DNA from 4 places in the Paenibacillus amylolyticus genome. Region 3 is predicted to be linked to each of the others. Evidence: riboswitches for the same ligand, from Rfam matches in the RefSeq annotation. Region 3 holds a riboswitch; each other region holds the start of a gene.

Evidence for each region. Region 3 has a riboswitch for thiamine pyrophosphate ahead of tenA (thiaminase II). Riboswitches for the same ligand answer to the same signal wherever they lie in the genome.
Region 1: linked by a shared signal. The riboswitch ahead of V6668_RS04635 (ABC transporter ATP-binding protein) and the one ahead of tenA (thiaminase II) in region 3 are both predicted to bind thiamine pyrophosphate.
Region 2: linked by a shared signal. The riboswitch ahead of thiC (phosphomethylpyrimidine synthase ThiC) and the one ahead of tenA (thiaminase II) in region 3 are both predicted to bind thiamine pyrophosphate.
Region 4: linked by a shared signal. The riboswitch ahead of V6668_RS02350 (ABC transporter substrate-binding protein) and the one ahead of tenA (thiaminase II) in region 3 are both predicted to bind thiamine pyrophosphate.

The regions. Positions count from the first base shown of each region.
Region 1 is NZ_CP145892.1:1,012,749-1,021,034, forward strand. It holds gene thiE (thiamine phosphate synthase) at 120-785, opposite strand; gene thiD (bifunctional hydroxymethylpyrimidine kinase/phosphomethylpyrimidine kinase) at 785-1,597, opposite strand; gene thiM (hydroxyethylthiazole kinase) at 1,594-2,406, opposite strand; gene V6668_RS04620 (hypothetical protein) at 2,730-2,879, shown strand; gene V6668_RS04625 (ABC transporter substrate-binding protein) at 3,333-4,406, opposite strand; gene V6668_RS04630 (ABC transporter permease) at 4,574-5,404, opposite strand; gene V6668_RS04635 (ABC transporter ATP-binding protein) at 5,394-6,158, opposite strand; TPP riboswitch at 6,316-6,418, opposite strand; gene V6668_RS04640 (radical SAM/SPASM domain-containing protein) at 6,636-7,511, shown strand; gene V6668_RS04645 (pectate lyase) at 7,859-8,286, shown strand, end outside.
Region 2 is NZ_CP145892.1:749,533-757,818, reverse strand. It holds gene thiC (phosphomethylpyrimidine synthase ThiC) at 1-1,423, opposite strand, end outside; TPP riboswitch at 1,812-1,925, opposite strand; gene V6668_RS03520 (IclR family transcriptional regulator) at 2,075-2,818, opposite strand; gene V6668_RS03515 (alpha/beta hydrolase) at 3,178-4,203, shown strand; gene V6668_RS03510 (Fe-Mn family superoxide dismutase) at 4,360-5,640, shown strand; gene V6668_RS03505 (hypothetical protein) at 5,788-6,012, opposite strand; gene V6668_RS03500 (lipoate--protein ligase family protein) at 6,083-6,937, opposite strand; gene folE (GTP cyclohydrolase I FolE) at 7,127-7,720, opposite strand; gene V6668_RS03490 (YneF family protein) at 7,778-8,041, opposite strand; gene V6668_RS03485 (HD-GYP domain-containing protein) at 8,207-8,286, opposite strand, start outside.
Region 3 is NZ_CP145892.1:3,639,536-3,647,821, reverse strand. It holds gene V6668_RS16195 (hypothetical protein) at 393-542, opposite strand; gene V6668_RS16190 (nucleotidyltransferase domain-containing protein) at 744-1,826, opposite strand; gene V6668_RS16185 (CD3324 family protein) at 1,995-2,261, opposite strand; gene tenA (thiaminase II) at 2,583-3,245, opposite strand; TPP riboswitch at 3,359-3,456, opposite strand; gene V6668_RS16175 (endo-1,4-beta-xylanase) at 3,663-6,335, opposite strand; gene V6668_RS16170 (PRD domain-containing protein) at 6,632-7,483, opposite strand; gene V6668_RS16165 (glycoside hydrolase family 1 protein) at 7,501-8,286, opposite strand, start outside.
Region 4 is NZ_CP145892.1:483,724-492,009, reverse strand. It holds gene V6668_RS02365 (hypothetical protein) at 200-700, opposite strand; gene V6668_RS02360 (VOC family protein) at 884-1,270, shown strand; gene V6668_RS02355 (NAD(P)-dependent oxidoreductase) at 1,288-2,043, shown strand; TPP riboswitch at 2,189-2,301, shown strand; gene V6668_RS02350 (ABC transporter substrate-binding protein) at 2,523-3,563, shown strand; gene V6668_RS02345 (thiamine-binding protein) at 3,788-4,078, shown strand; gene V6668_RS02340 (ABC transporter permease) at 4,078-4,836, shown strand; gene V6668_RS02335 (ABC transporter ATP-binding protein) at 4,874-5,782, shown strand; gene V6668_RS02330 (TatD family hydrolase) at 5,888-6,694, shown strand; gene nfsA (oxygen-insensitive NADPH nitroreductase) at 6,796-7,539, opposite strand; gene V6668_RS02320 (TetR family transcriptional regulator) at 7,532-8,131, opposite strand.

The sequences.
Region 1 (8,286 bases), 2.6 Mb from region 3:
GCTGCCGCGCCGCGGGGGTGTTTTGAGGCTCCTCTGTTATGGAGAGGAGCGTGAGCGGTTGTGGGCTGCACCATGTATGCGGTGCAGCCCACGGGGCTGGCAGTGCAGGGAGAGCAGGGCTACGCCTGCATCCCGCGCACTGCCGCAGCGAACTGCGCAGCCGCTGCGCGCACGTCGGCCGCGCCCGCGATGGCGGAGATGACGGCTACTCCGTCGGCTCCAGCCGCCATCACGGCGGCCGTGGTATCGGGCGTAATGCCGCCGATACCCACAATCGGAACTGCGATGCCTGCGGCGCGCAGTTCCGCCACCCCTGCGGGGCCCAGCACAGCGTGGGCATCCGCTTTGGAGCGCGTCGGGTACATGGGCCCGACGCCAAGGTAGTCGGCGCCCGCCTGCAACGCACGGCGCGCCTCATCCACGGAGTGGGCGGATACGCCAAGCATCCGCCCATCTCCAATGCGGGCGCGTACTAGCGCCGCGTCCGCATCTTCCTGGCCGACATGCACGCCGTCGGCCTCCACCGCTACAGCCAGCTCCACATCATCGTTCACGATGAACGGGACCCCGTGCTGGCTACACACCTCGCGAAGCCGCATCGCAAGCGTGATGCGAGCTTCGCCAACCAGGGCGCCAGTTCCCTTTTCACGGAACTGGAACAGCGTGATGCCGCCAGCAATGGCCTGGCGCAATACTTCCATAGGGTCTTGCTTTGTATTGACGCTGCCCATCACTAAATACACCTGCATCGCGCGTTGTACCGCTTCTGCATTCCAAGGGTGCATCACTGCTCACCCCGCTGTCTGCGCTGATACGCAAAATGATTTGTCGGCCCATGTCCGGCCCCAATCCCCAGCTCATCTTCGATGGCTGCCTGAATGAATGCTCGCGCGGTCATAACGGCAGCCAGAACAGGTGAACCCTTGGCTAACTCTGAGGTGATGGCAGCAGAGTATGTGCACCCCGTTCCGTGTGTATGACGTGTTACCACACGAACATTCTCCAGATAATGAAAAGACTGCCCATCATAGAGCACATCCACGATCATACCACTTCCTTCATCATGACCACCTTTGACCAAAGCATACGTTGAGCCCATCTGTACAATCCGTCTTGCGGCTTCTTCCCGCTGATTCAGATTCGTGATGGACATTTCGGTAAGCAGTTCCGCTTCCGGTATATTAGGTGTTGTGATCAGGGCATGGGGCAACAACTCCGTAACCAACGCCTGTACAGCTTCCTGCTGGAGAAGGGGGGCGCCACCTTTGGCTACCATCACAGGGTCGATGACCAGATTTGACCAACGGTATTGCTGCCATTTCTCAGCCACTAGACGAATAATCTCGGCACTATATAACATGCCGGTCTTCGTTGCAGTTGGTTGAAAGTCTTCGCCGGTCGAGTCCAATTGCTGGGCAATGCCATCGTAAGGGATGGGAAAAACGCCCTGCACACCAGTTGTATTTTGGGCAGCAATAGCGGTGATAACGGTCATGCCGTATACACCAAGCTCCTGAAATGTTTTCAGATCGGCCTGAATGCCTGCGCCGCCCCCGTTATCGGAGCCTGCAATGGTTAGCGCTTGAGCAATACTCATACTGCACCTCCACGGATCTGACGGATCTGTGCGCGTTCTGCCAAGAGGTCTGGTGTTACTTGTGCCAGTTGATTCAACAATTCAATCTGGAAGCTGCCCGGCCCCTGATGAGCTGTCCGCTCTGCCGCCAGTTCAGCTGCTACACCATAAAACGCTAGCGCTTCAACAACACTGCCTAGAAGATCGGCTCCTGATTCCGCTATGGCTGTAAAAGCGCCAATCACTGAACTGAGCAGACAGCCAGCACCTGTGACCTGAGTGAGCAGGGCATGACCATTACTCGTGAGGAATGTGGATTGTCCATCAGTAATAATATCTTCTTTTCCGGTAATGACCACGACACAGCCAAGTTTATGCGCTGCCCGCTCGGCAATGCCGATTCGGTCGCCCTCACCTGATCCTGCATCCACACCTTTAATACTCCAACTCTCACCGATGACATTAGCGACCTCTGCCACATTGCCGCGCAGTACTGTGAGACGAAGTTCACGAACGAGTAGCTGCACGGTTTCCGTGCGATAAGTGGTTGCGCCTGCGCCGACGGGATCAAGCACCACAGGCACGTGATGCGCATTAGCCGATTGACCTGCCAGACGGATCGCCTGAACGACTTTGTCATCGAGAGTACCGATGTTGAGTACGACGGCTCCTGACATCTTGGCGACATCAGCCACCTCTTCATGAGCATAGGCCATAAAAGGGGACGCACCGAGTGCAAGCAGACCATTGGCTGTGAAGGGAGCCACGACAAGGTTAGTGATATTGTGTACCAGCGGATTTTGCGTACGAACACGTTCCAGATAAGACATATAATTTCCTCCTTGTTTTGAAGTAACCCGATCGGCGGAAGTCCGATATCTGGAGTCACTCAACAGAATAATTGGATATGAGTTCCCTTGTTGAGTTGGGGCGCAGAGTCTAACAACAGCCAGATGCATTAATGCGGGAAAAGCAGAAACGTAAAATCTAAATTAATTTCATAACTCACTAAAATGGATTTTTGGAACTGGATATAGACAAATTGAATCATTCTGATCGATATCTAGCGAAACAATAAAAAACGAAACGATACAAAATACAGAAAGTGAACAGAGTGAATTTCTCCAAACTTAGGCAAGCAATACTGTGATGGATGTTAGCATCCAACCAGTGTCTTGAAGTCCAGGCTGGTCGATACCCAACTGATTGGGGCACGATCGATCGGGGCACGACTGGTCAGACGATGTTTCTAAAGAACACAGGACGTCTTATTTGGCTGTCAGGTCCTCCTTTTGAAATGTAAGGAACATCAGACACGTTATTCCCAGAATCTCCTGACCAAAACGCTGCAAACAGCTATTTATTCTGATATAACATGTTTCAGGTTCTTTAGATTTCTGCAACCGCTCCAAATCCCTGAATAGGACGCCTCAGATTCGTTAGCAGTCGTAGCATGCTCTGTTTCGATCAAGTTAAGGAGCGTTTCAGCTCCCAGTAGGCTTGAAGATAAGCGCTAATTACATTACCAAATACATATCAACAAGCCACCCAAACGCATATCAAGCTGCCCAATTGCACATCAAGCCACTTAGGATTGTTATAAATTCTGATCCTCCGATGCTTGCTTCAGGCCAATTCCATTTCGCAAAACTTCATGCATTCGATCCTACGTTTTGCTAACTTTGCTTTTAATCACATTGCTTTCATTCCCTTTATGTTCAATCACTTTTCCTTTATTCGCGTTGCTCTCCTTTATTTACTCTCCTTGCAGAGTAATAAAAGCATCCTCGGCTTTCACCGATTCAGGAATCAAATCCTGTTCAACGAGCCATGCACGTACATTTTCCCACGATTCCATTTCCTGCCGACCAAATGGTTGGCCTTCTTCATTCATGAGTGGTAGCAGAATTGCCAGGCTTTTGGTTTCGATCTCCGGGTCAAGCGGTGATGTTTCATTCTCATGAGCGAGCAGAATACTCAAGGCTTCTTCTGGATGCTCAGTCACATATTTTTGTCCTTCCTGGACCGCTTTGACGAACCGGGTAAGTTGGTCTTTTTTCGCTTCAATGCCAGCTTCACTTGCAGTCAGGACCAATTCATAATAATCAGGCACGCCATAATCGGTGGGGTTAATTGATTTCATGGCATGTCCTTCTTTCTCCAAAATCAATTGTTCATGGTTAATGAAACCACCCATAATTGCATCCGCCTGTCCGGAAGCCAGCGAAGGAATCAGATCGAACCCAACGTCGACCAGATTTATGTTGTCGGGATTGCCGCCATCCTTACTGATCATCGTACGTACCATCGCTTCGTACAGAGGAATGGAGGAATAACCAACAGTCTTTTCTTCAAGATCTTTGGGTGAACTTACGTTGCCATTCGCTTCGGTCAACAGATGCACAAGCGGGTGGCGAACAACAGCAGCAATGGAACGTACAGGAATGTTCTCACCACGAGCGAGTAAGATTTGGGGCTGGTAGCTTAGAGCCAGATCAATTTTTCCGGCAGCAACAAGTTTGAGTGAATCATTGGTATCCGCAGGCATCTGAATTTCAACATCCAGACCTTGGTCTGCAAAGTATCCTTTTTCCTGAGCCACATAGATGAAGGAGTGTACTGCATTCGGGTACCAGTCGAGCATGATAGACAGTTTATCTTTGGCGTCTGATGCTGGTTCGGTTGCAGACGGATCTGTTTGCTGTGTATTGGTTGCCGAATCTGTTGTTGGCCTATTTTGGCTAGTGTCTGTGGTGCTGCATCCGCTAACGATCAGCAAAAGGCTAATGAGTATGATGGGAAGCAGGGAGTATATACCTTTGTTATTCATAAATGAAGTTCCTCATTTCATCGTTTTGATTTGTAGAAAATGGGCAACAGCATGTTAACGACAATGTGACAATGAACTGATTGAAGATGCTGCTGAAATTGTGCATAAGATATGTTTTTTTTTTTTGATTGTAACTACTGTATTTACATCTAATTTCTGTCTAAGTATTATCCAACTTTTCTGTTGCCTCCATGACGATGACGCCGTATGTTAAACCGTTTCTCCAGCCAGGCAATCAGTACAAACAAAACGATCCCAAGCAGGGATAACAGCACAATAGCGGCAAACATCGCATCCGTGTTCATGTTGCTGGACATGCGGCGGCTGAAGTATCCGAGACCTTTGCTGCCACCGAGCCATTCACCAATCGTTGCCCCAACCACGCAGTACACCACTGACATCTTTAACCCGGAGAAAAAAGAGGGAAGTGCCAGCGGAACCTGGAGTTTGCGAAAAATATCCCACTTGCTGGCGCCCATGGTGAGCAGCAGTTCACGCTGCTCTGGATCGCCTTGGCGGAGTCCATCGTAGGTACTGACTACAATGGGGAAGAATGCGATTAAGAATACCACCGCGACTTTGCTCCACAACGTGTAACCAAACCACAAGATAAATACGGGGGACAAGGCGATCAGCGGGATGGTTTGACTGATCACGATGAAGGGATATAGGGCCTTTTCAATCGATCGGTTCATATGCATGCCTGTTGCCAGAGTAATTCCAGTCACTATGGACAAGACAAAACCAACAATAACCTCCATAAAGGTAGCAGGTAGATGGATAGTCAACAGCAGACGACGATGCTCAACCAGTGAGCTTACGATGGCCGTGGGTGCAGGAATGATGAAGGAGGGCACCCATCCCATACGCACAATCACTTCCCAGATCGCCAGTAAAAAGAACATGAGCAGAATAAACAAACCATATTGGGAAAACCATTTCGAGAGCCACTTTGAACACCACGTCCAAACGCTAACCTCAGCTCTATCATTTTGCATGTAATTGTTCCTCCAGTTGTTGCCTCATCTGCACGAGAGCTGGTTCGTAGATCATGTCCGAATGCCTTGGGCGTGGTAAAGGAACCGTCATCTCCCGCAACTGCTGACCTTGCCCCCCTGGAGTTAACAGAATGATACGGTCACTTAACAGCAGGGCTTCCTCGATGTCATGGGTAATGAACAGCACGGTTTGTCCAAAGTCCTCCCACAGCTCCAGCAACCAGCGATGCATTTCTCGTTTGGTTAAGGCGTCGAGTGCACCGAAGGGTTCATCCAGCAACATGAGCTGCCCGCCTGTAAGCAAGGTACGCAGCAATGCCACCCGCTGCCGCATGCCGCCGGATAACTCATCTGGATAGGCCTGCTCATAACCGGACAAGCCGAACCTTGCCAATCCTGCGATGATATCGGCTCGTAGTTTGTCCTTGTCCTGTCGGCCTGGTGCAAGCTCGGCAGGTAGCATGCAGTTCTCCATGACGGTACGCCAGGATAACAGCAGATCTTTCTGCGGCATATAGGCGACTCGTCCGAGCCGTTGTCCTTGCGGGACATCAGCTATATCGATGGTGCCAACGGTTGGCTCATGCAAGCCTGCGAGCAGCTTGAAGAGTGTGCTTTTACCTGATCCGCTGGAGCCGATGAGCGAGACAAATTCTCCTTGTTGAACCTGAAGTGACACATTGACGAGCACAGGGGACTCTTTTTTTTCGGGAAAAGCAAAGCTTACGTTGTGAATGGTTACATGGTTATCCATCTGATCCTCACCCCCTTGATGTCAGACTACTGCAATAACAACGGCATCCTATACTCTGCAAAAGGAACAAAAAAGACCCACCCATTTCCGGAGAAATGAGTGGGTCTGTAAGTTAAATCCGCAATTTATCTTCACATACATGAAAAATTCCGCTTACTAAAAGGCCGCTCCACTTCCCTCCGCTGGTATGATCCAGATCAGGTTCAAAGGGTCCGAATAGTCATATTCGTCTCAGCCGCAAGGCTCCCCTAGTGCAAAAGTTCAAGATATGCAGTTGTGTGTTCAGCATATATCACTTGAACATGAACTGTAAAGAGGCAGCATGATGGAATTCTTGAGATGAACTTGGAGTCAGACCCGAACAACTGAACAATTTACCTGGGCTCCCTAACCCGATATAATAGTGGTGGCGCATATTGGCCGGATCACAAATGCAGGTGGGATTGTTCTCCCTCCTAGGCAGAATGGGGACCCGAGTTGAAAACGTTCAAAAAAGTATATATTGAGATCACGAGTATCTGCAATCTGGCATGCAGCTTCTGTCCGCAGACACAGCGTGCCAAAGGATTCATTGACCCTGAAGTCTTCAACAATATACTGGATCAAGTTAAACCACACACCAATCATATTTATCTACATGTCAAAGGCGAACCCTTGTTGCATCCCAAAATAGATCTGTTGCTCGATTCCGCACATGAGAAGGGACTCAAGGTGAACATTACAACGAATGGTACACTGCTGCCCAAGACTCAGCATAAATTGCTTGGCAAACCAGCGCTGCGGCAGATGAATTTCTCCCTGCACAGTTTCGATGGGCATGAAGGTTCAACAGACCGTGACGGATACCTGCGTCATATTTTGTCCTTTGTACACGAGGCCGTTAAGCACAATGTCATCATCTCATTTCGGTTGTGGAATCTGACACAGGATAACTTCACAAATGCTCAGATGAATCGAAATCGGGAGACCCTTGAAGTATTGGAACGTGAGTTCAATCTGGATTTCCGCATTGAGGAAAAAGTAGTTCCAGGTAGCGGGGTCAAAATTGCCCCGAATGTATACCTGAATCAGGACCATGAGTTCCAGTGGCCAAGTCTGGATGCACCTGAAGATGACGGTAAAGGCTTTTGCCATGCACTTCGCGGTCAGGCAGCTGTGCTTGTAGATGGAACGGTGGTTCCATGCTGTCTCGATGGCGAGGGTGTGATTAACCTGGGTAATGTGCACGAGAAGTCATTCTCGGAGATTATTGAGGGTGAGCGAGCGAACAATCTGGTATATGGCTTCTCCAAGCGGGAAGCTGTGGAAGAGTTGTGTCGAAAGTGCGGTTATCGTAAGAGATTCGGAGCCTGATATTTTATAACAGCAAGCCAGAAGACATTCAAGATCACACATTTGGAGACAAATGTAGTGGTCTTTCTTTGTTATTGGGGATTAAGTGAGGGGTACCAACGTTACAAATGAGCATACCAGAGGTTGATATGAGCATATTGCTTGAGAGACCTAGCATGCAAAAAATGCCGATATGACAGGGATTGTACGATGTCATGATATATCTGATCTAATGATTATTCTAGTTACCTTCCTTATTTGGTAGGATTAGGTTGTGGTTCGGACAGAGGTGCACCTCTGGCGAACTTCCAGTACAAGCCCAGACTGTACACTACCAAAAAACGAGAGAATAAGGGAGGAATAAAGTTATGAAAAAAATGTTGACGTTGTTACTGTCCGCTGGTTTGGTTGCTTCTATATTTGGTGCAGTTCCGGTTGCGGCTGCGCCTACGGTTGTAAATTCAACTATTGTTGTTCCAAAGGGCACGACCTATGATGGTCAAGGCAAAACATTTGTAGCTAATCCTTCCACACTGGGCGACGGATCTCAAGCAGAAAATCAGAAGCCAGTCTTCCGTCTGGAGGCAGGGGCCACGCTCAAAAACGTAAACATTGGATCACCAGCTGCTGATGGTGTTCACTGTTATGGCAACTGTAATATATCGAATGTGGTCTGGCAGGACGTGGGCGAGGATGCACTGACATTGAAGTCTGCCGGAACGGTTAACATTACCGGTGGGGCAGCGTATAAGGCTTATGATAAAGTGTTCCAGATGAATGCAGCTGGAACAATTAA
Region 2 (8,286 bases), 2.9 Mb from region 3:
TAACATAACAGAGCATGGACGTGCCGAACCAGCCAATCATGGCTGCCCCAATGGCGGATGTGATGTGATCATATCCTGGCGCAATGTCGGTCGTTAGCGGCCCAAGTGTGTAGAACGGTGCTTCTTTACAGATCTCCATCTGCAAGTCCACATTCTCCTTGATCTTATGCATCGGCACATGACCCGGGCCTTCGATCATCACCTGCACATCATGCTTCCATGCGATCTGCGTCAGTTCCCCAAGCGTGGCCAGTTCCGCCATCTGAGCTTCGTCATTCGCATCGTAGATACTGCCTGGACGAAGTCCATCTCCCAGTGAGAACGCCACATCATACCTTTTCATAATCTCGCAGATTTCTTCAAAATGGGTGTACAAAAAATTCTCCTGATGATGCGCAAGGCACCATGCTGCCATAATGGAACCACCCCTAGACACAATACCTGTCATTCGCTTGGCGGTCATGGGGATATAACGCAGCAGTACACCTGCATGAATCGTAAAGTAGTCCACGCCCTGCTCTGCCTGCTCAATGAGTGTGTCACGGTACAACTCCCAGGTCAGCGCTTCCGCTTCGCCATTCACCTTCTCCAGCGCCTGATACAGCGGCACCGTACCAATCGGCACAGGTGAATTGCGGATAATCCATTCCCGGGTGGTATGAATGTTTTTGCCTGTGGACAGATCCATCACCGTATCCGATCCCCATCGTACCGCCCAGGTCATCTTCTCCACCTCTTCCTCAATGGAAGAAGATACAGCAGAGTTACCTATGTTGGCATTGATCTTCACGTGAAAATGACGACCGATCAACATCGGCTCACTCTCCGGGTGATTGATGTTGGATGGCAGAATGGCCCGTCCACTCGCCAGCTCCTGTCTCACAAATTCCGGCTCCACGCCTTCACGAATGGCGGCGAATTCCATCTCAGCCGTAATGACTCCCTGTCTCGCGTAGTGCATCTGAGTCACGCAGCGTTCTGGCTGTGCCCGCAGCGGTTTGCCACGTAATCCGGGGTACTCTTCAGCGCCGGCTCTCTTCCCTCCGGGTTTCAGTCCGTTATCCTCCGGTTTAACTGTACGGCCCTGATAAGCTTCAACATCGCCGCGCTCTGTGATCCAACGTGTGCGCAGGGATGGCAGACCTGCGCGGATATCCGCATGAAATTCGGGATCGGTCATCGGGCCGCTCGTATCGTAGACACGCAGCGGTTCGTTATGCTCCACCCCTTGGGGAGTATTCGTGTCATGAAGGGCTATCTCACGCTCCGGTACAGCAATGTCCGGCCGTGAGCCCTGAATGTAGACTTTGCGGCTGCCCGGAAAGGGCTGGACCCGTCCGGCCGCTCCTGTTTCTTTTTCCACCTGCTGATCGTTATGTCCCTGCTCCGTCGCTTGTTGTCCCGTTTGATTTCCTGTACTCATGTTCGCTTGTCTCCTCCTCAGTGTTCGTCGCTTGTTTGGTTGGTTTGATCATTAGCTCGCTTACGTACCTGTCCCAAATCATGCGCAATGCAGAGAAGAAAGAGCGATCCTACACCAGACCAGGGGAGACACTTTTCATGTACAGTTAACAACAGACGGAGGCTGCCACAGATCATGGATCTATGGTGACTTCTCTCTCATCATCCAAGCCCACTTTTGCAGGTTAGTGAAAAAGAAGCCCATAGAGTCCGCACTATATCGCCCGTTCCCTGTATATAAAAAAGCCGGCCCCCGAAGGAACCGACTTTTATGTCCATCACCAATAATGCACCTTTACGCAGCTCCTTAACAGAGCCCTACAAGGGTCACATCATGTGGTGGTTTGTGGTCATATCGCCGATTACTTCCCTACGCTGGTATGATCCAGATCAGGTGCAAAGGGTCCGGAATCTCATGCGATTCCGTCTCAGTCCGGACAATTCGGACTCCCCCAGTAACGTTAATTAGTTGCAGCTTACATAAGCCGCCGTTCATATTCAATGAAGCTGGCCCCGCTGGGCCGTCCATTACAGAGTAGCGCAACCGGAACATAAAAACAACCTTTATATTCCAAATGATCAAACTCTATTGGAGAAAAAACTTACATCAACATCAGGATAACATGAGCCCCATTTGCGTAGCAGCATCCTTCAACACAGGTGCGTATTCATGCAATGTCTCCTGCGAAAGTCGGCTGACAGGTCCTGAGACCGAGAGGGCAGCTGCAATATTGCCTCTGCGATCCATAATCGGTACAGATACCGCGGCAGCTCCCGGCTCACGTTCCTCGTAACTTGTGGCATATCCGTTATCCCGGATATCTCCCATCTGCGCTAAATACACCGCGGGATCAATAAACACCGGCCATTCCGGCCCGTTCATCAGTTCTTCACGATCCTCGTCCGTGGCAAACGCCATCAGGACTTTGCTGGAAGCCCCCACAGATAGCGGGAGTCTAACACCAACGGGAGCAACTCGGCGGATCGCCTGATCACTTTGCACCGCCTGAATACGAATCCGTTCACTCCCATCACGCAGGTACAGACTCACGGTCTCCCCCAATCGATCTCTCAGTCGCTCCATCGCAGGCAACAGCAGAATAGCGGGATCATCACTGCGGGACATATGAGCTGACAGCTCCCAGATTCGGATGCCAAGTCGGTACTTCTCTGTTGCTGCATCGCGGATCACGAACCCTCGATCCTCCAGCGTAGCCATCAAACGGTGGACTGTACTTTTGTGCAGGCCGATCTGGCTGGCAATTTCGGTGAGTCCCAGATCACTGCGTGTGGTAAAACATAATAATATATCCAGCGCCCGTTCCACAGCCCGGACGGTTAACTTGCGATCTTCCATGGCATAATGCCCTCCTCATGTTTCATCACATGAAACTTGGTTACATAAATTATATGAGAAACGGTCTCATCTGTAAACCAAAAAGAGCCAAAATCAAAATAGGCCAACCTGAAAATTTTTCCTTTTTATAAGACTTAATCCCCTGTAATTTACACACTAAGGTAATGTTACCCATATATCTTAAGAACTATATAACAATTGCGTAACAAATGCCCTCAATCAATTGACTTTGACTATATTGGAACATACGATAATGATATATTACATTAAGATATCGCTCTGAAGCAGGCTCTGAAATCGACGCAATTCTCTTTACATGTCGTTGTTATCTTCAACTGAACTTCAAAGGAGGGGCATTCATGTATCAATCATCCCAGAGCGAAGCCCCGCTGCAAACAAAAGTGTCCGATCTGCCCTCTTCCCTATCACCGAGGCTGATTCGGTTCAAACATATTATCGTAGCGTTGCTGCTCTCCGTTGTATTTTTTCTACTGTTTTGTTTTATTGCACTGCATGGTTATATCGCATGGGTATTATCCAATCCAACGGTAGCGCCTGTCTTCTCCAATCCGATGCAAGCCAAGAACATGAAGTATGAAGACATCACGTTCCCGGCAGCGGATGGCAGCCGCACGATGCAGGGATGGTATATACCTGCTGACAATGCTGCAAGCAAAACGATTATTTTCAGTCACGGCTATGGTGCTAATCGTGAAGAAACATGGGTACCCATGTATGACCTGGCACATTATGCCCATCAACTTGGGTTTAACGTGGTCATGTTCGATTATGGCTTCGCCTCACAGGTGAACAAAGCTGTAGCCACAGGTGGCAAAGCTGAGTCACAGCAACTGCTCGGTGCGATCCAGTTCGCCAAGCAACGTGGTGCGCAGGAACTGGTTGTCTGGGGCTTCTCGATGGGTGCCGGTACAGCGTTACAAACCGGACTGATTACGAAGGAAGTGGATGCAATGATTCTGGACAGTGCGTTCCTGCTGGAGCCAGATACGCTGTACCACAACATTCACAACCAGATCGATCTGCCACGTCAGCCTACACTGGAGATCATGAAACTGTTGTTCCCTGTTCTGAATGGTACCGGATTACAACAGATTCCATACCAGGAAGTGAAAAAGGAAGATTATCCGTTCCCGATTTTCTTCATCCATGGTACAGAGGACGAGAAGGCGCCTTATCCAATTGCGGAGCAACTCGCCGCCAACCAGACCAATCCGTACTCGGATGTATGGATTGTCCAGGATGCGCATCATGAGTTGATCTTCCGGGAGCATCCAAAGGAATATCTGCGCCGTGTCTCAACTTTCCTGAGTCATGTAACGAAAACAAGCAGTGACGATGTGCAAAACACGAATAATGGAGAATAACCAAATTTCAATCACCGAACTTTTCGTTGATTCCAGAGCCCTCAGGGGCTCTTTTTTTTTCACTCATAGGACAACAAGCTCGGAGAATATACTCTTGGGACGCATGAACAGAGGGTCTGCATGCAATGAATTTCATCTGAAGGAGGTTCAACATAGATGAACTGGTATGAATATGGTCACCTTCTGCCTCTGCGGACATTGGAGGAAATCCGTTTCTGGAAAGAGCAGGAGAAAGAACATACACTCGTCATTCGTGCCCTGGTTCCTGATCTGGAGCCCCCATACGTCAAGCTACTGGAGGAATGGGAGGTTACCTTTGCAAACAGTGAGCGAGTAGCCAATCAGCTTTTAAAACAGCTATTGCCCGCAACCCATCCACCAGCCCCCTACATCGTTCGTTGTATCGATCAACTTGTGGCGGCAGCTCGTAAGCAATCGAGGGAGTTCATCAAACAGCTGTATGTTCTTCTGGAGCAAAGTGCTGCTGTGCAAGCTGTTCCGCTTGCCAAAGTACTCATTCTGCATTTTATCCGCGAATCGGAGTATTTTCTGGGCGTTTTGGATACGCTTGGCCAACCGGGCATCTTGCGTGAAACGGATTCGGAGCCATCACTTTTTCTGAAAAATGCGTTGCATACGTCAGAGTCAGGAAGCGTCCATCGCCAAGCTTCAGAAGCTCCAACTTCTCCAGAGGGAAATATAAATGCACCTGCGGCTTCAGCTCAGATCCAATCCGCAACCATTCAAACGCCTTCTACCGGAACAACACAAGCCACACCCAGCTCTACAGCACCTCCTGTAAAAGAAAAGCCGGTTCCCATTGGAGGACACACACTGCCGCCTCTCCCCTATGCGTACAATGCGCTGGAGCCACATATTGATGAGCTGACGATGCGTATCCATCATGACAAACACCATCAATCTTATGTGGACGGACTAAATGTAGCAGAGAAGAAGCTGGCGGAATCGCGAAAAAAGAATAACTTTGAACTCATCAAACATTGGGAACGTGAACTTGCCTTCAACGGGGCAGGCCACTACCTGCATACGATATTCTGGACAATTATGAACCCTGCTGGCGGCGGCAAACCTTCCGGTATGCTGGCAGAGCAGATCAAGCGAGATTTCGGAAGTTATGAAGCGTTTAAGAATCAATTCACGGAAGCTGCGAACAAGGTGGAAGGCAGTGGCTGGGCGATGCTTGTCTGGAGCCCGAGAGCACATCGTTTGGAGATTTTGCAGGCGGAAAAACACCAGAACCTGTCCCAGTCCGATATCGTACCGCTCCTGCCACTGGATGTGTGGGAACACGCTTACTATCTGAAACATCAAAACGAACGCAAAAAGTATATCGAGGATTGGTGGAATGTGGTCTACTGGCCCGCTGTTGCCGAACGTTACGAAACAGCACGCAAGTTGTTGTGGCCGCCTTATTAATATTGGGGTTAGATGGATTAGAGAAAAAAGAGATATCTCCAGCCGAATGACTGAACGATATCTCTTTTGGTGTATACAAAAAAGCAAGTCTCCTGTAAAAAGAGACTTGCTTGTATTTTGAGAGACTTCCTATTTCTAAATGTTCACTTAAGAAGCACAGCCCTCGCAAGCCACATAGTTGTCGCCAACCTGTTTGCTAATGGAGATCAGATCGCCCAGCTTGATATCAGACTCATCTGTAAACTCCAGATCGGCTATACGTGCAACGATCAGTGCAGCAGCCTCTTCCTTGCTTGTTGCCATTTGGCTGAACTCGGATTTTTCGCCTGTTGATACAACCTCATATAAATACGTATATCTCAATGTGTCCATCCTAACACTCTCCTTCCGAAATCACATCATATCATCTCTATTAACCAATTCCAAGCCCTAGTAAAAAGTGTTAATCGTAGCGCAGCTTCATCTGCTCAGCTGTCAGGCGTACTTCTTCAGAGCCAACGCTAAGCACCCTGCTGGTCTCCGCCTGCGGATAGCGATCGCGCAGTGTCCGAACCAAAGCCCCAGTATATGCCGCAGCTGAAGGTACACCTGCCAATTCGTTCAGACTTGCCATCGTGCCAGGTTGAACATCGGGATATCCTTCACTCGCTCCGCCTGCTGCATGCTGATAGAATTGTCGCACGTCCGCTGCCAGTTGATCTCCCTGACCGTCCACGATGATAAAAGCAGTAATAATATACGCCTTTGCCTGCCTGCGCTGGGCAATACCACAGAATTTTAGGCCACCTACACTGACATCATAATCTCCCGGGCAAAAAGCACCCTGAACCTCACCTGTCTGCGCCTGATTCGACCACGGCGTTAGCGACTCGGCAATAATCGAAGCCATCTCCCGGAAATCATCATGAATATTGATGGCATGTCCGGGATTAGGCAGAATCAGCGACACATTAACTACCCCTGGGTTCAAGGGTACTGCCGCTCCACCGGAAGGCCGAACACAGACCGCTGTCCCTTGGCTTCTAATCTGTTCCATCGCTTCTACAGCCTGTGGCAACCTGCGGTCACGCAGACCCGCTACAAAGGCATCTGGGTGTCTCCATATATGTGCAACAGGTAGATGCCCTGCCCCAACCCGCCTGCACATAACTTCTTCCCAAGCAAAAGCTTCGAGTACACTACTACCTTGTCGCATGAGTGGTGTCTCCCAGATTTGCAGACGCAATGAAGCCTGTTGATCTGCCTGTAGTCCCTTTTCCGGCTGAACCGGTTGATCTGAATGAGAAGGTACACTCATCGTTCCATTACCTCCGGCTTAACGAATTCATGTGTATCCAGTATATAGGAATGACAACGCATATATAAATAAGCCGGTTCCCAGGGAACACGGCTTATTTATATCACATCCTATGGCTTAGAAACTGCTGCTTCCAAAACCAAAGGAACTTACTCATCCGGCTTGTCCAATGAGTGGACATACCTGATCTTAATCTTTCACCAAAGACAAGAACTCTGCACGTTGTGCCGGATTCTCACGGAAAGAACCACGTACAGCAGACGTTACCGTCTTGCTTCCCGGTTTCTTCACGCCGCGGGAACACATGCACAAGTGCTCGCCTTCCACAACGACCATAACTCCATGAGGCTCAACGGCCTCTGTCAGAATATCAGCGATCTGTGAAGTAATACGCTCCTGAACCTGCAGGCGACGTGTTACCGCTTCGACCAGACGAGCCATCTTGCTCAAACCAACGATCTTGCCGCTTGGTATATACCCAATGTGTACCTTGCCGAAGAACGGCGCCATATGGTGCTCACACTGACTGTAGTAGACAATATCCTTGACGATAACCAGTTCTTCATGATTCTCGTCAAACGTGACACCGAGCACATCGCGCGGGTCTACTTCATATCCACCAAAAATTTCTTCATACATTCGGGTCACACGTGCAGGCGTTTCAAGCAGCCCTTCACGTGTACTATCTTCTCCGATCAATTTCAGGATCTGCTCTACATGATACTCGATCTTCTCCCGATTGTCGGATACTTTTGAATTCAAATAATCTTTAACGCCAGCCACTGCCAAACGCCTCCTTTCGAACCACAATAAGGTAAGCAGTTATTCACTTCACTGCTATTATTTTCGGCGGCCCGAACTTTTACGCGCAGGATGCTGTTGCGGCTGAGGCATTTTCGCTCCTGGCTGCTGATTCTTCATCATCTGCTGGGCACGCTGCATTTGCTTGCCATTCAGGTTGTAGCCCATTTGCTTCGCCATTTTCTGAAGCATGTCCGGATTGCTTTGCATTTTCTCAAGTTGTTTACGCAAGTAGAACACCCCGATGAAAAATCCCCCGACCAGACCAACAATCAATGTAATAATCGGTATAACAATATCCATCTCTTAGACACCTCTGTATGCATTCTAAAAAGCCTGATAATCCGTGTCACTTCATGATGTTCGACACATAAGTTGCAAACCTGACACAGAGCGGATTTCCTGAAAGTATCATAGCATTTCCGCACGCCTTGAGCAAACGGATTTTCCAGTTGAACCGCACACAAGCTACGTCATGACAGCTTCAATGAAAACGGTTGTATGCTGAGCCAGATCGATTTCAACCACATCCAGAGAATAACGCGTAC
Region 3 (8,286 bases):
TTAAGGCTATTTAAAATCTAAAAAAAGTAATTTGCATTCCTTATTAACAAAATAAGCCACTCGTTTTCATTTGTCAAAGTATTTTTGTTTAAATGAACATTATTTTTTTATGTATATATCTATCTTAGTTTACATTTGCACAATTTATGATTGATTATAGAAAAAAACAATTTTTCACTTAAGTTGACTTAATCATTTTTTTATTGCTTTAAACCTAATGGTTTACAAATGTAAAAATGGTTACATCTAAAATTCTCTTTACTTGTTCAACAAAATATTCGTTAGTATTAAACCCAATTTTATCGATAAAACAAAAAAAGCCGCTAAAATAGCGACTTCAATAGGTATATGCTCTTGTCTCTTAACATGTTCTAAATAAATTAACGGCTCGCTTATGCTTTAACAACTTCAACCTTTTTATCCCCTGCTGACTTCGCTACCTCTAACGTTGTGTTACCTTGGATAGTGACTATTAGGCCAGTAGCCAGCATAGAAACAATTAAAGCTGCGCTGAGGGCTGTGGAAATTTTCTTCTTGACCATAACCATACCTCCGATATCTATTATGTTGTAATAAGCGGCTCAAAGAACTATGATGAGCCGAGTGTGACTAGATATTACAATATTTCACTTTTTTGTTGGGTAATCTACCTGGTGATTGTATTATAACGTACTGCCAATCATTGTAAAAGGATTTTTTCCTTGTGTACAATTCCCGGACTTATTACTACCTGGAACGTAAGGTCAATGATTCATATAATGGGCATATAGTTGCTCGAAGGTTGTAAAATGTTCGACTTTTCTGCCGACCTTATCATACTCTTCTAGATAATCATCCATCACTTCAAGGAGCTTCTCTTTCATAACTGGTAAATTACTGGCATCAAAGTACTGCATAAGATCATATTTCTTGGTTCCTTTCTCCATGGCCATTTCATCAAGATACTCATGTGCTCCAAAGGCTGAAAGAAAGACGTAGGAAGCATCGTTCGTTGTAACACTGTTCAAAATTTTATTACGGTAGTTGCACCACAGTTCTTCGTATGTTCCTCCAAGATTATCAAAGGTCGGAGCCGGTTTAACAATGAAGTTATCACACATCGTGCTATGTAACCTCGTAACGCTATTCAACATATTAAAAGATGTGATTCGGATATCTTCTATGGTATGAGCTTCGATGATTGACATGTATAAGGATTCGAGATCATCCGGAACATAACGAAACGAACGTATCTCTTCCAAATATCGCTTGATCCCTCGTTTGATGTACGTGTTATTCATGCTGACCAAGGCATTGACTAGATTGTATAGAACCCCAGCAGATGCATATCGCACTGAACCGATATCTTCACCAAGCATCGTATCACTGTATGCTTGCTTAGCCAGATCGATCCATTTATTTGCTCGATTAAGACACACTTCTCCTATCGGATTCGCAAGTGCATCAAGAGCTTTTTGCTGGAAGTCGTTCAATTTCTCCAAATCCTCAGGCTTTGCATAGTAGAGTATTTTCAGGTCGGTTAGGCTCGATACGTTGGGACTCTCCAAGGTGGATTGCTCTTGTATTCTTGAATCCCATGGCGTGCAATAGATGTCATACCCAACGTCGTCCAAGATGAAGCAGTCAGATATTTCCCATCCCTTTTCTGTATTATTAATGATAATTAAATCAAGATCGCTCTTCTCGTGAAAGTCCTCGGTGCTAAATGAACCAGTAAGCCCAATAATGGCGATATCCTCTAGAAAATCTCTTTTTACACGTTCAATCACCATGTTAATGAGCAGTTCATTTTTGTCCAGCAGTTTCTTTTTTATGATTTCGTTCATTCGTTACCCCTCTTTGTATGGTCCGGCCGTCCTTTATCACAACAACCATAACTTGAGTCTATCGATTTAGAGGTGCGGTTACTATGTATAAGATGACTTAAGTCATCTTTGCACAAAATCCGCTAAACCGTCGATACGACGAGTTAGCGGATTTCACTAGTTCCTTGATTAGTTTTTTGTATAGACTATTTTCTTTATGCTTTCGCAGGACAAGAAATACCGATCCGCTAACTCCTCTATCCTGACTCCATTGCGGAATAAGGATTTAATCTCAGCGTTTCGAGCAGAGACCCTGCTCTTGCTCTCTGTTTTCTCGCCCCATTTCAGGTGCGCCTCTTTGGGTTTTGGGATATAAACCAATTCCCCTTGAACGTATTCCTGAATGATACGTAACAATTCTTCTGGAAAAATAGACTCGGCTTTTGAATATTTCATGGGCCTCACTCCTTATTTAATAGATCAATAAGGTGCAAAGCCAGTTAGTGGAATATTACGATTCGTCGTTGGCAATGTGATTATTCCCAGGCTCTATGCAAAGCATTGCCATATCCTTCACTGGCTTTGCATAGAGCCGTACCATGTAAGAATCCTACTCCGATTGTTTTCAATAGCCTCACCTCCAGAAAATAGATAGTTGCTATTTGCTTATTATATCAGGGCTTGTTGTTCAAATGTTTAATCATGTATTTTTGGGCTAACATGTTCTGATTATTCTGTACTCACCTTGATTAGCTGCTCTCTACTTTACCAGTGAACTCAAGACTCCAGCCTCCATGACATCTCCCAAAAATCAAGTTCAAAGCGACTGCACATCACGAAAATATCCTCCATCCGTTGGTACGTTCCCTCGCTACAGCCTTCTAATAGCTTATCCGTTAACGTCACTAGGGATTGATTGTTGCTGTTGTATTCAGAGGAAGCATATCCTGTGATCCACTCTCCGTAAAAAGGATGATCAGCTGCACCTGGCTTTTGGGCAAGGACTTGACCAATCTCTGCATAGCTCCATGAGCAGGCCAGAATGGATACAAGTACTTCTGCTATGCCTCCCGCATGGGAAACAGAGAGCATATAGTTAGTATAGGCTGCATTTTTCAGGGCAGGTTTTACCTGGAAAACATGATCCTCTGTAATTCCTAATCGCTCCATATAAGAACGATGAATTTTCATTTCACCATTCAGGATGTTATCTACGTTTTCACTAAAAAACTGCATCAATTTGGGGTCGTGCGACTTGACAATACCTAGTGCAAATACGCGGGCATAATCGAACAGGTACAAGTAGTCTTGCAGCAAATAATAACGAAATTGTTCAACCGTTAAGGAACCATCTCCGATTCCTTTAACAAAGGGATGCTCAAGACATTCCTTCCACACAGGCTGTGCTGCCTGATATAGTCTCTCTGAAATAGTCAACATGTGTTCCTCCAATTCATAATGTACGTATTTAAAAACAAAAAAACGAAACATCCATAGGATGTTTCGCAGACAAATACACTAAAACAAGGGGGTTCGCATGAGCTACCCAAGTAAAGCGTTTCATCGTTGCATCCCTACGTTGGCATTATCCAAATCAGGTAAGGTCGGTTTAACACCCTCTCAGCCGGTTAAGGCTCCCTCGCAAACGGTTGTATGTAGTTGATTACTTTCCTATTCCCATAAAAGATAAAATAACATCCATTTAGTATATCAAGGGCTGTTAAATATAGTCAAGGAAGATTGTATCGCCCCTCATCACCTTTGGTGACGTATGTAAACGATGAAAACCATCACAACAATGGTTGAGTTTCAGCCACTGTTATGATGGTTTCTATTCTTGCAACTACTGCCGATGGTTTAATGCCCGAGTTTGTTCTTTCCGACAAAAGTGAGTATTCCGTACTGGGAAGTATTTCTCCAGCTCTCATTGGTCGTATCATTCCACTTGGCTACGCTCTGCTTACCTCCGCCCTGGTTGTCGTTAATTTGGAGCTCGAAACCGAGAACATTTCCTGCTTTGGGCGTCAATGATTGTAAATGAATTCTGGCTTCTACGAGATATCCTTTATTTGTTTTCTTCACAGCACTTACAAGGCGTCCAGGTGAGGCACCCCCTGCAAAGGTTCCCACATTGTCTGCACTGATTCTGAACTGGGCATCATCATATTGAAAATACGGTGTGCGCTGGTGATTCTCGTCCAGGAAAATCTCAACCGAATCCTGATCCCATGGGTTGATACTATCTGTAATGATGTTTGGATCAGTGACGTCGATCAGCAGGTATAGATACTCACCTGACCACATTGCGCGAGCCACTGCCTCTGCACCTTCGCTCTGGTTCAACCGTTTTACTTCAAATGGTGCAGCCTTATTCCATGATGTGTCTTTCTTCCCATCAATCTGAACAATCCCTTGCACAGCTTGTGCAGATTTGGGCATAGGGGCGAGTTGAATCACGCCGTATTTGCTTGTATCCTGTTCCTGAGATTGTGTTCGATCATTCCAGTACAGTGGATTATAAGGTTGTGTCCCACTTGAACCGCCATCAGTCACACGGATATCCAATCCGGCTTCATATTCTGATCCGACTTGGATACCACCCCACGGAATGGACAATTCAACCTGATATCCGGCTTTGGTCTCGCGTACACGATATGAACGCTGCTCCACACCCTCAGCTTTGCCCGACCGCTTAATGATTACATGTCGGTCATCTGCTTCATATGAAGTGGTCTTGCCATTATTGAGATCAACAAAGATATCTACTCTGTCATTCACATCTGCCTTCGCATCCTGAACATCCACGAGGATATACAGGTTACTATGATCCCATAAGGTGCGGAAACTGGCTGATCCCGTAGAGTCACCCTTCAGTGGAGTAGACACCGCTTTGTTCCAGAGCGGATCTTGTGTCTGTTTTTTGATATCCGGTTTACCCGAAAGTGAGACGGCTCTCTGCGTCAACACAGGCAAACTGGATTCATCCACGAGTCCCCAGTATGCCTTTTTGGCCTTCAGGGCTGAATCAAACAGCATAGCCTGGTTGTTGTAAGACTTCTCATCTTGGAGTCCCCATAAGGTAACTGAAGAAATGTGGTCTTTGTGTTTTTTGTACAAATCCAACAGTTCCTTATATCGATACGCCTGCTTTACTGCAACTTCATCGGACATCTCTTCACCAAATGGAATTCCGCTATCCACATCCAGTTCCGTGATCTGAATATCCAATCCAAGTTCGGCGAACATGTTGATCGTTTTTTCAATTTCCTTGATGGACGGGGATTCCAGGTTATAGTGGGATTGCAAACCCACACCATCGATGAGCCCTTTCTCTTTCAGTCGTTTGACCAACTGATACATATGCTCTCTTTTCTCAGGGATTTCCGTGAAGTATTCGTTGTAATATAATTTGGCATTCGGATCGGCTGCACGAGCGAATTCATAGGTTTTCTCAATGTAATCCGGACCGATTAGTTCATAAAAGGGACTTTTACGTAAACCGTTGGCATCACCATTGCTATCCGCAATCGCCTCGTTTACCACATCCCAGGCATAGATCTTACCTTTGTATCGGGTCATGACGGTTTCAACGTAATCCTGAATCCGGGCAAGTAGTAATTCTCGACTCGCAGGGTTACCCTGAGGATCCTTGAACATCCACTCTGCTGCATCAATATGCCACAACAACGCATGTGCGCGTACGCCCATACCATGCTCCTCGGCGAACTGAACATATTGATCGGCTGCCTCGAACTCATAAACATCTTCGGAAGGAGACATGTACTTCGGTTTCATCTCATAGGTTGCGGTCAAGCTGTTAAAGTGCTTTGTGAGCAGTTGTCCATATGCGCCTTCCAACTGCCAGCGATACACCGCTGCACCAATGGGGAAATCATCTTGATACAGGTCCTCCAGAGACCGAATATCTTCTTCAATCTCCAGTTGCTCGGCCAGAGTAAATGATACATCATCCACATAGAACGATAACGTATCTACGCTATCTTCAGAGATGTAGGGTGTTTCGATGAACAAATTCAATTCAGTGGGATCATCACTATACTGAAATTTTCCGGTGATCTTGTGCCATGTGTTCCATTCTGCTTTGGCAATCTTCACGCTACCGATCGGGTTCCAGCTTTCGGCAGTTGTTTTTTTATATGTGGTGAGCTGTAGTGTTTGATCCGTGGTGGGCTCCTGAGTAAGTCTTACATATGCCGCAATTTCGTACTCTTGGTTACGCTTAAGCAGATCCTTCATGGATAACATCGGTCCATGATAGGAACGCTCACGGTTGGCGACCAGCATACTGGACTGACCTTCGTGTGCCTCCTGCTGTGTCACTGTCAGCCTTTCGTTACCTGTACGTGGAGTCCATCCCTGAAGTGTACCGTCTTCAAAGTTTGTACTCAAATGACCTCCCTCCACTTCCGTAACTGCCTTGGCTGCATGTGAGACATTCGAAAATGGAAGCATGGCGAGTATCAGCACAAGAACCAAGGCTGCAATATTCCATTGACGTAACCGTTTCATACAATTCCTCCTCTTGATTGGGTCTAAGTATTTCTGAACGGATTAACATCCAGATAAATAGATTATAGCTCTTTGGATAGCGCTTACATATAATAAATTTACAATAATTACAATAAAATGTTATCACTTGGTAATCCCGTGTGAGTTTAGGAAGCTGGAGTTCGTTCGCAAGGGATATCAAAAAACCGCTACATATTTGCAAAAATAAAAGACCGTTTCCCGATAAAATACGAGAAAACGGTCATCGTTAGAAAGTATCTTTTTTCCTGTCTGCTAACAGGCATATAAACTTTGTTTTATAATCGTCCCTCGTGACCCTGATCCTCCTGCACAATTCGAGCTATGTGAATCATCAAATATAATAATTCCTCGTTTGATATGGAGATATCCAGCATATTCTGCACGTAGGTTTTAATCATCTCCGCGCATTTGTATTCAAACGGATGCTCCTTCACCATGTGTTGAAATATAAAATCTTTCGCCGAATTGCCCAGACGTCCTTCTTGTAAACGCTGGATGAAGAATTGCAAATGTGTGACAAGTCTTACATAATGAATGGAATTTTTGTTCAATTGCATATCAAAGGTGTATTGTATCAGGTTAAAAATATCTTTTAACATCTTAACGGATTGCACCGTGCGCTCCATATTCTGCTCATGTGTTTGGGCATTCACGAAATGAAAGGCGATATTCCCTGCTTCTTCCTCCGGCAGTTCAATATCCAATTCTAGATTCAGCATCTGAACAGCTTCAACCCCCAGTTCGAACTCGACAGGATGAAACCTCTGGATCTCCCATAACATGCGATTCTGTAATGCTACACCTTTTTTCCATCGTTCAATGGCAAATGACAAGTGATCCATAAGCGTGAAGAAGATTTGATCGTCAAGAGACAGCTTTTCTTTTGCATTGGTAATCAGTTTGTTTATGACATTCACATGTTTATCTGGCATGTTTTCGATGGTTCGTACGTAAGCCTGGGCAGACGGATTATTTTGCAAAATGAATCGTTTCTGGATGTGTTCTTCATCCAGTCGCTCGCCGACTTTGCCTTTGAATGCCAACCCTTTTCCCATGACAATCATTTCTTGCCCCTGTTCATCTTTGATCAGAAGCAAGCTGTTATTTAATATTTTGATTACTCTCATGCATTCATCACGATCCTTTATTCTTTCGTGACCGCCTGATCCGAATTTCCGATACATCTGCCATTCTGTTTAATGACCTCTTGATACCACGAGAAGCTTTTCTTCTTCAAACGCTTCAAGTCTTTCAGATCCTGTTCACCGCGGTTTACATAGATCATTCCATAACGTTTCCCATACCCCTGATGTGTGCTTACCAAGTCAATAACGGACCAAGGGCAATAACCAATCACATCTACTCCATCCGTTAGAGCCAGTCTGATCTGTTCCAGATGTTTCTCGATAAAATCAATCCGGTACGTATCGTTAATGGTGTTATCTGCCTCAAGTACATCCGGGGCTCCAATACCATTTTCCGTAATTAGAATAGGGAGACCATATCGTTCACATACCTTACGCAATGTCAGCCTTAGGCCAACCGGGTCAATGACCCAACCATATTTCGTTTTTTCCGTATAAGGATTCTCCGCGGCCCGGTATACTCCCTGCTCGCCAAGCATAATTTGCTGATCACCCGCACGAGCTGTAACATCCGACGCATCGCCCATACTGGCGGCAATGGTTGCCGTCGAGTAGTAGTTGATTGCTACCAGATCGGGGCGGCCAAACTGGATATCTTCCATGTCACCCTGCTCAATAACCGGCTCGATGCCGCGTTCCTGTAAATAACTCCAGAATAATGGATTATACCGTCCCCACACCGATAAGTCGAGAAAACCCCATCCACGAATCGTCTCCCAGTTATGAGCAGCGACTGCATCGGCTGGTCTGGAGGTTGCCTGGTACATGGAAGTCATGTTTAAAGC
Region 4 (8,286 bases), 3.2 Mb from region 3:
TTTGCATAATAACGCCGCAGAGATTCGTTAGATTTTTCATTCTCTAAAAACTGGCCTAATAAGATGTTCTCGATTCGTTAGCGCTGTAATCGTGGTGGAAAGTATCCTATCTTTGCCTCAGAGCACCTTTCATTACAGGTAATAATACGATCTGTTCATTTGCACAAGATTGCCCAGGAAATACTTATGGCCAGCCAAATCACACACTTTTGTTAACGACAGGCAATACGGGCTCGTTATCCTTGATGAATTTACCGAATACATATCGGACGAGTGGTCCCAAAATGATTAACTGATATGGAAGCGCCAGGCTGAAGTTACGAGCAATGGTATGGAGATACGTACGGAGTACGGATGACCCACTTAATTGATCAGCGAGATATGCCGAGATCATTCCATACATAGACATGATCAGAACCATGCCAATCACCATGAAAAATGAAATGACGAGCACACCCAAAATCTTGTTGGACTTGTCGAAGGGCAAGGAGAATGCAATCTTTCTCGCCACAGGGCCAACAATGAAAGACTCCACCAGAAACGCGATGACAAAACATAATATGAATTGAAGCAGTATCTCAAGCGGGGACATCTTGCCGAGTAACCCACTGTGCCATAGATTGAAGAACATCATGACCAAGACCATTCCTATACACATCATTAATCCGAAAATAATCTGTTCCTTCTTGCTGGTTGGCAATTCTCTCATCCTCTCTGTTTACCTTCGTAATTATAGAGATGAGGAAACCCTTCACATAAGTGAACATTTTGTGAATAATTCTGATTTTTCCAAATTAAAACTATATTTGACAACCATGTAGTACAGCTCTATGATATCCCTTAAAATGGTAGAAACATTCACTACATAAGGAGGTTTTTGATTGTGAGTTTTCAAAAGCGCATTGACCACGTCGGCATTGCCGTTCGTGATCTGGAGACCACGCTGCGTTTCTACACGGAGATCGTTGGTCTTGAATTGAAAGACCGGGTGACCCATACCAACGGTATCATTCAGCTCGCCTTCCTTGGCTTCAATGGAAGTAATGAGACTGAGATTGAGTTAATTCAAGGATACAGCGACAAGCTGCCTTCCGAAGGTACGGTGCACCATTTTGCGATCCACGTGGATGATCTTGATTCTGAGTACAAACGCATTCAATCCACCGAAGCCGAATTTATCGACGGAGAGATTATTACACTGCCTAACGGTTACCGCTATTTCTTCATCTATGGACCTGAAAAGGAATGGATTGAGTTCTTCCAGCGCTAAGAATTGGAGCTGATTTCATGAACATTTTAATTACTGGCGCAGCCGGAAAAATTGGACGTGACTTGTCCCAACATTTGTCAGAGGCATTTCACCTGCGACTAACGGATTTAAATATCGACAGACTGCATACGTATCAAGGGACCGGCCATGAGATCATGACACTGGATGTGACAGACCCCGAAGCCTGTCAGCATGCTTGCGAAGGCATGGATGTGGTTGTACATCTGGCGGGAGATCCTTCCCCGAATGCCGGATTTTATGAATCGTTGTTGGACATCAATATCAAAGGTACATTTAATGTATTCCGTGCAGCTAAAGACCAAGGTGTACGAAGAGTCATTCTTGCAAGCAGTGCACAGACGACTGAGGGGTATCCCATTGATGCTCAAGTCTATCCGGACATGCCAACACGCCCACGGAATTTGTACGGGGTTAGCAAATGTTTTGGAGAATCGCTCGCTTCCTATTTTGCGTATACCGAAGGTTTACAAAGTGTTGCGGTACGTATAGGTGCATATGATGATTTTCAACCGGACGGACCAGTGCTGGAGGCAAGGGATATGAGCGCGTATATTAGTCCGGCTGACTTGTGCGATTTGATGTTCAAAGCAATTACAACTACAGATCTGGAGCCCTTCACCATACTGCATGGGATCTCGAATAATCGGTTTAAACGATTAAATCTGGAAACCACTCAGAAACAGGTAGGTTATGACCCAAAATCCGATGCTTTTGCACTCAGTCAGATTGCCTTATATGATTCCCCACGATAATTATTGAAAATAACACATCCAAACAGGCTGTTATACATATGTATAACGGCCTGTTTGATAACTTATACGTGTCCCTATCCAGTTCATGACTGGACAGGTCCTACCCTCTGGCCTATAATTACACCTAAGTAATGCCCGTAACTTCATAGTTTCCCAGGGGAGTCGGAATTGGCCGGCTGAGAGTGTATCCCACCAAGATACTAACCCTTAGACCTGATCTGGATCATGCCAGCGTAGGAATCGGAGTATATCGAAATGGCACAGCCCTATGGCTGAACGCCACCTCTCTAACGCCTGCACGCGTCCCGGAATACGGGACGCTTTTTTAATGTTCTTTTATATAGCCAGAGAGCTAAAAAAAGTGACGTTATCCAGATCTCAACTGGTATAAATCTGTCGATTTATGCAAGATGATTGGATATGAAGCCAAGGAGTACCCCGTGCCAATCGGCCGGACATACCGAAGGAGAGAACCACAGATGAAATGGCGTAAAACGATGGGATTGTTGCTCTTATGCGTGCTTATGGTGACTGTAGCCGCATGTGGTGGCAAAGAAGCTGCCCCAGCTGGGCAGAACGGCAACACAAATACGGAAAGCAGCAACGAAGGTGACACTGCCGCCCTGAAAGATATTAAAGTGGTGCTCGACTGGACACCAAATACGAATCATACAGGCCTGTATGCAGCTGTAGATCAAGGTTTTTATAAAGCCGCAGGCTTGAACGTTGAGATTGTACAACCAGGTGCCGGTGGCGCAGATACAATGGTTGCCTCGAATGAAGTGCCTTTTGGCGTAAGTTATCAGGAGAGTGTAACTCAAGCCCGCACACAGGGTGTTCCATTGGTCTCCATCGCAGCAGTTATTCAGCATAATACATCTGGTTTCGCTGCTCCGGCGGATCGGAATATCAAGTCACCGAAAGATTTTGAAGGTAAAACCTATGGCGGTTGGGGTTCCCCAGTCGAAGAAGCCGTGATGCAATCCATTATGGAAGGCGACGGAGCCGATGTATCCAAAGTGAAAAACATTAACATGGGTGATGCCGACTTTTTCACCGCAGTGAAACGGGATATCGATTTCGCATGGATTTTCTACGCCTGGACAGGTATTGAAGCCGAACTGCGCGGAGAACCGATCGACATGTTATATGTGAAGGATTATTCAGATGCACTGGATTACTACACGCCTGTACTAGTAACAAACGAGCAGACGATCCAAAACGACCCTGAGTTGGTGAAAGCATTCCTGAAAGCCACTTCAGAAGGATATCAATACGCAATTGATCATCCCGAAGACGCAGCAAACATTCTGATCAAGGCCGTACCGGACTTGGATAAAGACTTGGTACTGGCAAGCCAGAAGTGGCTTAGTCCAAAATACACGGATGACGCCCCGCGTTGGGGTGAGCAAAAGCAGGAAGTGTGGCAGAACTACACCGACTGGATGTTTAGCAAAAAACTGCTGGATGAACAGATCGATGTGAGCAAGGCATATACGAACGAGTTTTTACCCCAATAAAATTTCTCATATAAAACGAACTTAATATTTACACGATGACGGAGAGGACAGAAATAACGTGAAAAAGCGAAGCGGTCGCCTTTATCACCGGATTTTCCCTTTAGAGAAAGGGAATCAAAAAAATCTGGGGATAACAGCGATTGGAAGGTTATTCTGTCATCGAAGTGGCAAGTGTAACAGTCATTAGTTCATTTTATTTATCACGAAAGGAGCCGTGATCTCTCATGGCAAGCACACTACTTAGTATTCAGGTTATCCCGAAAACGCCAAATGGCGAGAACTCTTATCCTTACGTTGATCGCGCCATTGAAGTTATTCAGCAATCCGGCCTGAAATATCAGGTGAACGCGCTCGACACCACGATGGAGGGGGAACTAGAGGAACTGCTGGAAGTTGTCCGTAAAATGCACGAGGTACTCGTGGAGGCTGGCAGCCCAAGCATCATCTCCCAGATCAAAATCGCCCATAGCCCTACCGGCTTCAGCATGGATACCCTGACGGAGAAGTATCGCTAATGCCTGCCTATTTCAAAAGTGTATGGCCGCCCATTGTGGCGGTTATTCTCTTTATAGCGATATGGCAGGGAGCCGTCTCCCTCTTCCATATTGAGAAATGGATGCTGCCTGCACCGTCCGACATCGCCCGCGAAGCGGCAACCCAGGCCGAACGGCTTGGCATGCACGCTTCCGCAACCATTCAGTTAACGCTGATTGGATTCGCCGCTGGAACAGCGGTTGGATTACTGATTGCGATGGTACTGCATTTGGTCCCTTTTCTCAAGTCAGCCCTGTATCCTTTACTTATTCTTAGTCAAAATATTCCGACCATCGCGCTCGCGCCGCTCCTGTTAATCTGGTTCGGATTCGGGCTACTGCCCAAGCTGATTACGATCATTCTGGTCTGCTTCTTCCCCGTTGCAGTGGCGGCCATGGACGGCTTGACCCGTACTGACGCGGCGATGATGAACTATATGCACATGGCTGGTGCAAAGCGTCATCAGATCTTCTGGAAGCTGGAGCTCCCCCATGCGCTGCCATCCGTGTTCTCCGGTGTCAAAATCGCCGCTACCTATAGCGTGATGGGCGCCATCATCGCCGAATGGATTGGTGCAGACAAGGGTATTGGTTATTATATGATGTTGCAAAAGTCGGCTTATCGTACGGACCGCCTATTCGTGGCGATCATGATTATTGTCGCGCTCAGCTTGCTGCTCTTCCTGTTCATTGCCCTGCTGGAGAAGCTGCTCGTGCGCTGGCGGCCACAAAAGCGGTAGTAAAGAAGTAATCTGTATATTAGGAAGTGATGACCATATGAATCTGCAACAGGATGAACAAGTCCAGCCTGGACGAGGAGCAAGTGTAATGGAGCCAACGCACGGTGAAAAGTTTAACTCGGCTACGCCTGATCGACCTGCCAACACGACTCCTGATCCGGTTCCACCTGCACTGGACGTTGTTAATGTTCATGCATCATTCCGTGAACGGCGCAGCAAGCTACCGGTTCTGAACGGCCTGTCCCTGACTGTGGAGCAAGGCGAGTTTGTTGCTATCGTTGGACCTTCTGGCTGTGGCAAAAGCACTCTGTTCCATATCATCGGCGGTCTGCTTAAGCCACAGGAAGGCCAAGTACTTATGAACGGTCAGAATGTAACGGGACAGCGTGGCAAGATTAGTTATATGCCGCAACAGCCCGCCCTTTTCCCGTGGCGTACCATTGAAGATAATGTACTGCTTGCTGGTGAAGTAGCTTCAAGTGCTCCACCTCGGGCCGAAGCACTTGCAGAGGCTCGAAAGTGGTTAAGCAGCGTGGGTCTTGCCGGGTTCGAGCAGGCCTATCCTCATATGCTGTCGGGCGGAATGCAGCAGCGTGCTGCATTTTTGCGCGCCCTGCTCAGTCCGCAGGAACTCATGCTGCTGGACGAACCTTTCAGCGCGCTGGATGCACTGACACGTAGCGACATGCAGCGCTGGTTGCTCGATATCTGGGAACAGAACCGCCGCTCGGTGCTGTTCATCACCCACAATATCGAAGAAGCATTGCTACTTGCAGATCGGGTCTATGTATTATCCAACCGACCTGCAACGGCGTTACACGAGGTACATGTTCCTTTTGATCGCCCAAGACGAGAAGAAATTACGGAGGAATCCGCTTTTTTGGAGCGTAAACGGCAGATTGCACAGTGGATGAAAGAAGAACAGCAGAAAGCCCGCCTATCTTGATAGTGCGGGTTTTTAAGTTATTTATTTCCTTTAATGGGTGATCCGCCATAAGAAATTCTGCGTAACATAGTTAGAATATAACTGAACACAAGGAGGAATTCCCTCGTGCATTCTCAAGCTTTTGCACCATTAATTGATGCTCATATTCACTTCGATCAGTATACCCCTGACGAACAACGCAAGATGCTGCTATCGTTTCCGTCTCAGCAGGTCGAAGCAGTCATTGCCGTGTCCATGAATCTCGCTTCTGCCAAGACCAATCTGGAGCTTGCAAAACAACATCCACGTAACATCTATCCGGCCTTCGGTTTCCATCCGGAACAGGAACTGCCGTCCGTTGCAGAAATGGACCTGTTCTTCCAATGGATCGAGAAGCATATGGGACAAGCCACAGCCATAGGAGAAGTCGGCCTCCCCTATTACAATCGTCAGGAAGCAGAGCAGGCAGGGCAACGCTTCGATCAGAGCGGGTACATTGAACTGCTTGAACGTTTCATCCAACTTGCCAAAAAGCATAACAAACCACTTGTCCTTCATGCGGTATACGATGATGCGGATATCGTCTGTGATTTGCTGGAGCAATATCAGTTCCGACGTGCTCATTTCCATTGGTTCAAAGGTTCTCGCCAAACCGTAAGGCGCATGGCGGACAACGGTTATTTCATTTCCTTCACGCCGGATATTCTGTATGAAGAAGAGATTCGTGAACTTGCCCGGCAATATCCATCAGAACAAGTGATGGCCGAGACCGACGGACCTTGGCCCTTCGAAGGACCATTTCAGGGACGAATGACACACCCTGCCATGACCAGACAGGTCATCCAGGCATGGAGTGAAATCACTGGCATGGGAACCGAGCGGGCCGCCCGGCTCTTTTATCAGAACACAAAGCGTTTCTATGGCTTAACTTGAGTACAATCAGGTAACAGCAAGTACTATCGCTTGTCCTGCCAGCACAACACAAAGAAGCCAGTCGGCTTCGCCCCGACTGACTTCTAAACTACATATATAATTTATCGCTTCAAGAACCCTTTGCCTTCCAGGAACGGTCTCACTTGCAACCTTGTCGGCTCAGTCAGGCGCTTCGCCATCAGTTCGGACCATGGAGTCGTTCTTTCACCGTTATTCCGTGCTTTCATGTACGCTGTCGTTGTCTCATCATACTGCTCAACACCTTTGATACTCTGCTCGGCATTATAACGATTACGATGCAGAACTGCATCCAGTGGCAGACGCGGGCGAATTCCCGTTTCCTGATCTGCAACACCAATACACATGCCATACACCGGAAATACCCCTTCCGGCAATCCCAATAACTCAGCTACTTCCTCAATCCGGGTACGAAGCCCGCCGATATATACAATTCCGAAACCAAGCGACTCTGCCGCAAGAGCGGCATTCTGGGAAGCCAGTGCAGCATCAATCGTGGCTACCATGAAATTCTCGGTTGAATCGGCATACGATTCCTTCTCAGGAAGATGACGTTTCGCAGCATCACTCAGCCGATACAGATCAGCACACCATACAAGAAACACCGGACATTCATTGACATAGGCCTGGTTACCTGCCAATTCAGCCAGCTTCGCTTTTTGTTCTACGTCAGTCACAGCAATTACGGTATATGCTTGCACACTACTTGAAGAGGAAGCCATCTGCCCTGCAGATACAATGGCTGCAAGCTGCTCATCACTTACCGGGTCTGGCTTGAATTTGCGTACGGAGCGGTGTTTCATCATCAACTCAATAGTTTCATTCATGGTGGTTCACTCCCAATCCTCGTAGTACGAACTCAATTGTCTGCTCAGCAAGCTCGTCTGTATTCATATCCTGATAATCAAAGCCAAATCGTGAATTCTTGGCCCGTTTGTGCGCCAAAGCCACACCCATAACCTGAAGCATCGCATAAGATACGGACTCGACCTGGAACAATCCCTGGTCTTTACCTTCTTGCAGCAGGTCCCTCACTCGGGTCCATACAGGGTCTAGAAAACGAAATACGGTTGCTGTACGATGTGTACGCAGTGTAATTTCAAGCTGCACAATATCGCTCATCTCCCGATCCGTCATCGTGAACTTCACAACTTCACCAATAATTCGTCGGATACCTTCCACAGGCGAGGACATGGACTCTTCAGCCAGCGCGTTCATCATATGCCCAGGGAAGAAATGCTCAAATAATGCTTCGAACACCTTTTCTTTGCCGCCAAAATGATAAGACACCAGCGACACATTGGCACCTGCCTCATCACATATTTGACGAACACTCGTCCCGTCATACCCCTGCTGTGCAAAAAGCTTCTTGGCTGCAAGCAATATCCTCGTTTTGATATCCAACTCCGGTTCAGTCATTCCGTCCCGCTCCCTCTTGTCCGTTCATCTCATTCGCTCCAGCTCAAGGACTGCAGCCAGCGAATCATTTGTCTATTATATTACACCAAGCACCCCGATGAAAATCATCGGGGTGCTTGTCCTATCCTATGATGCAATGGTATACATCTGCTGTA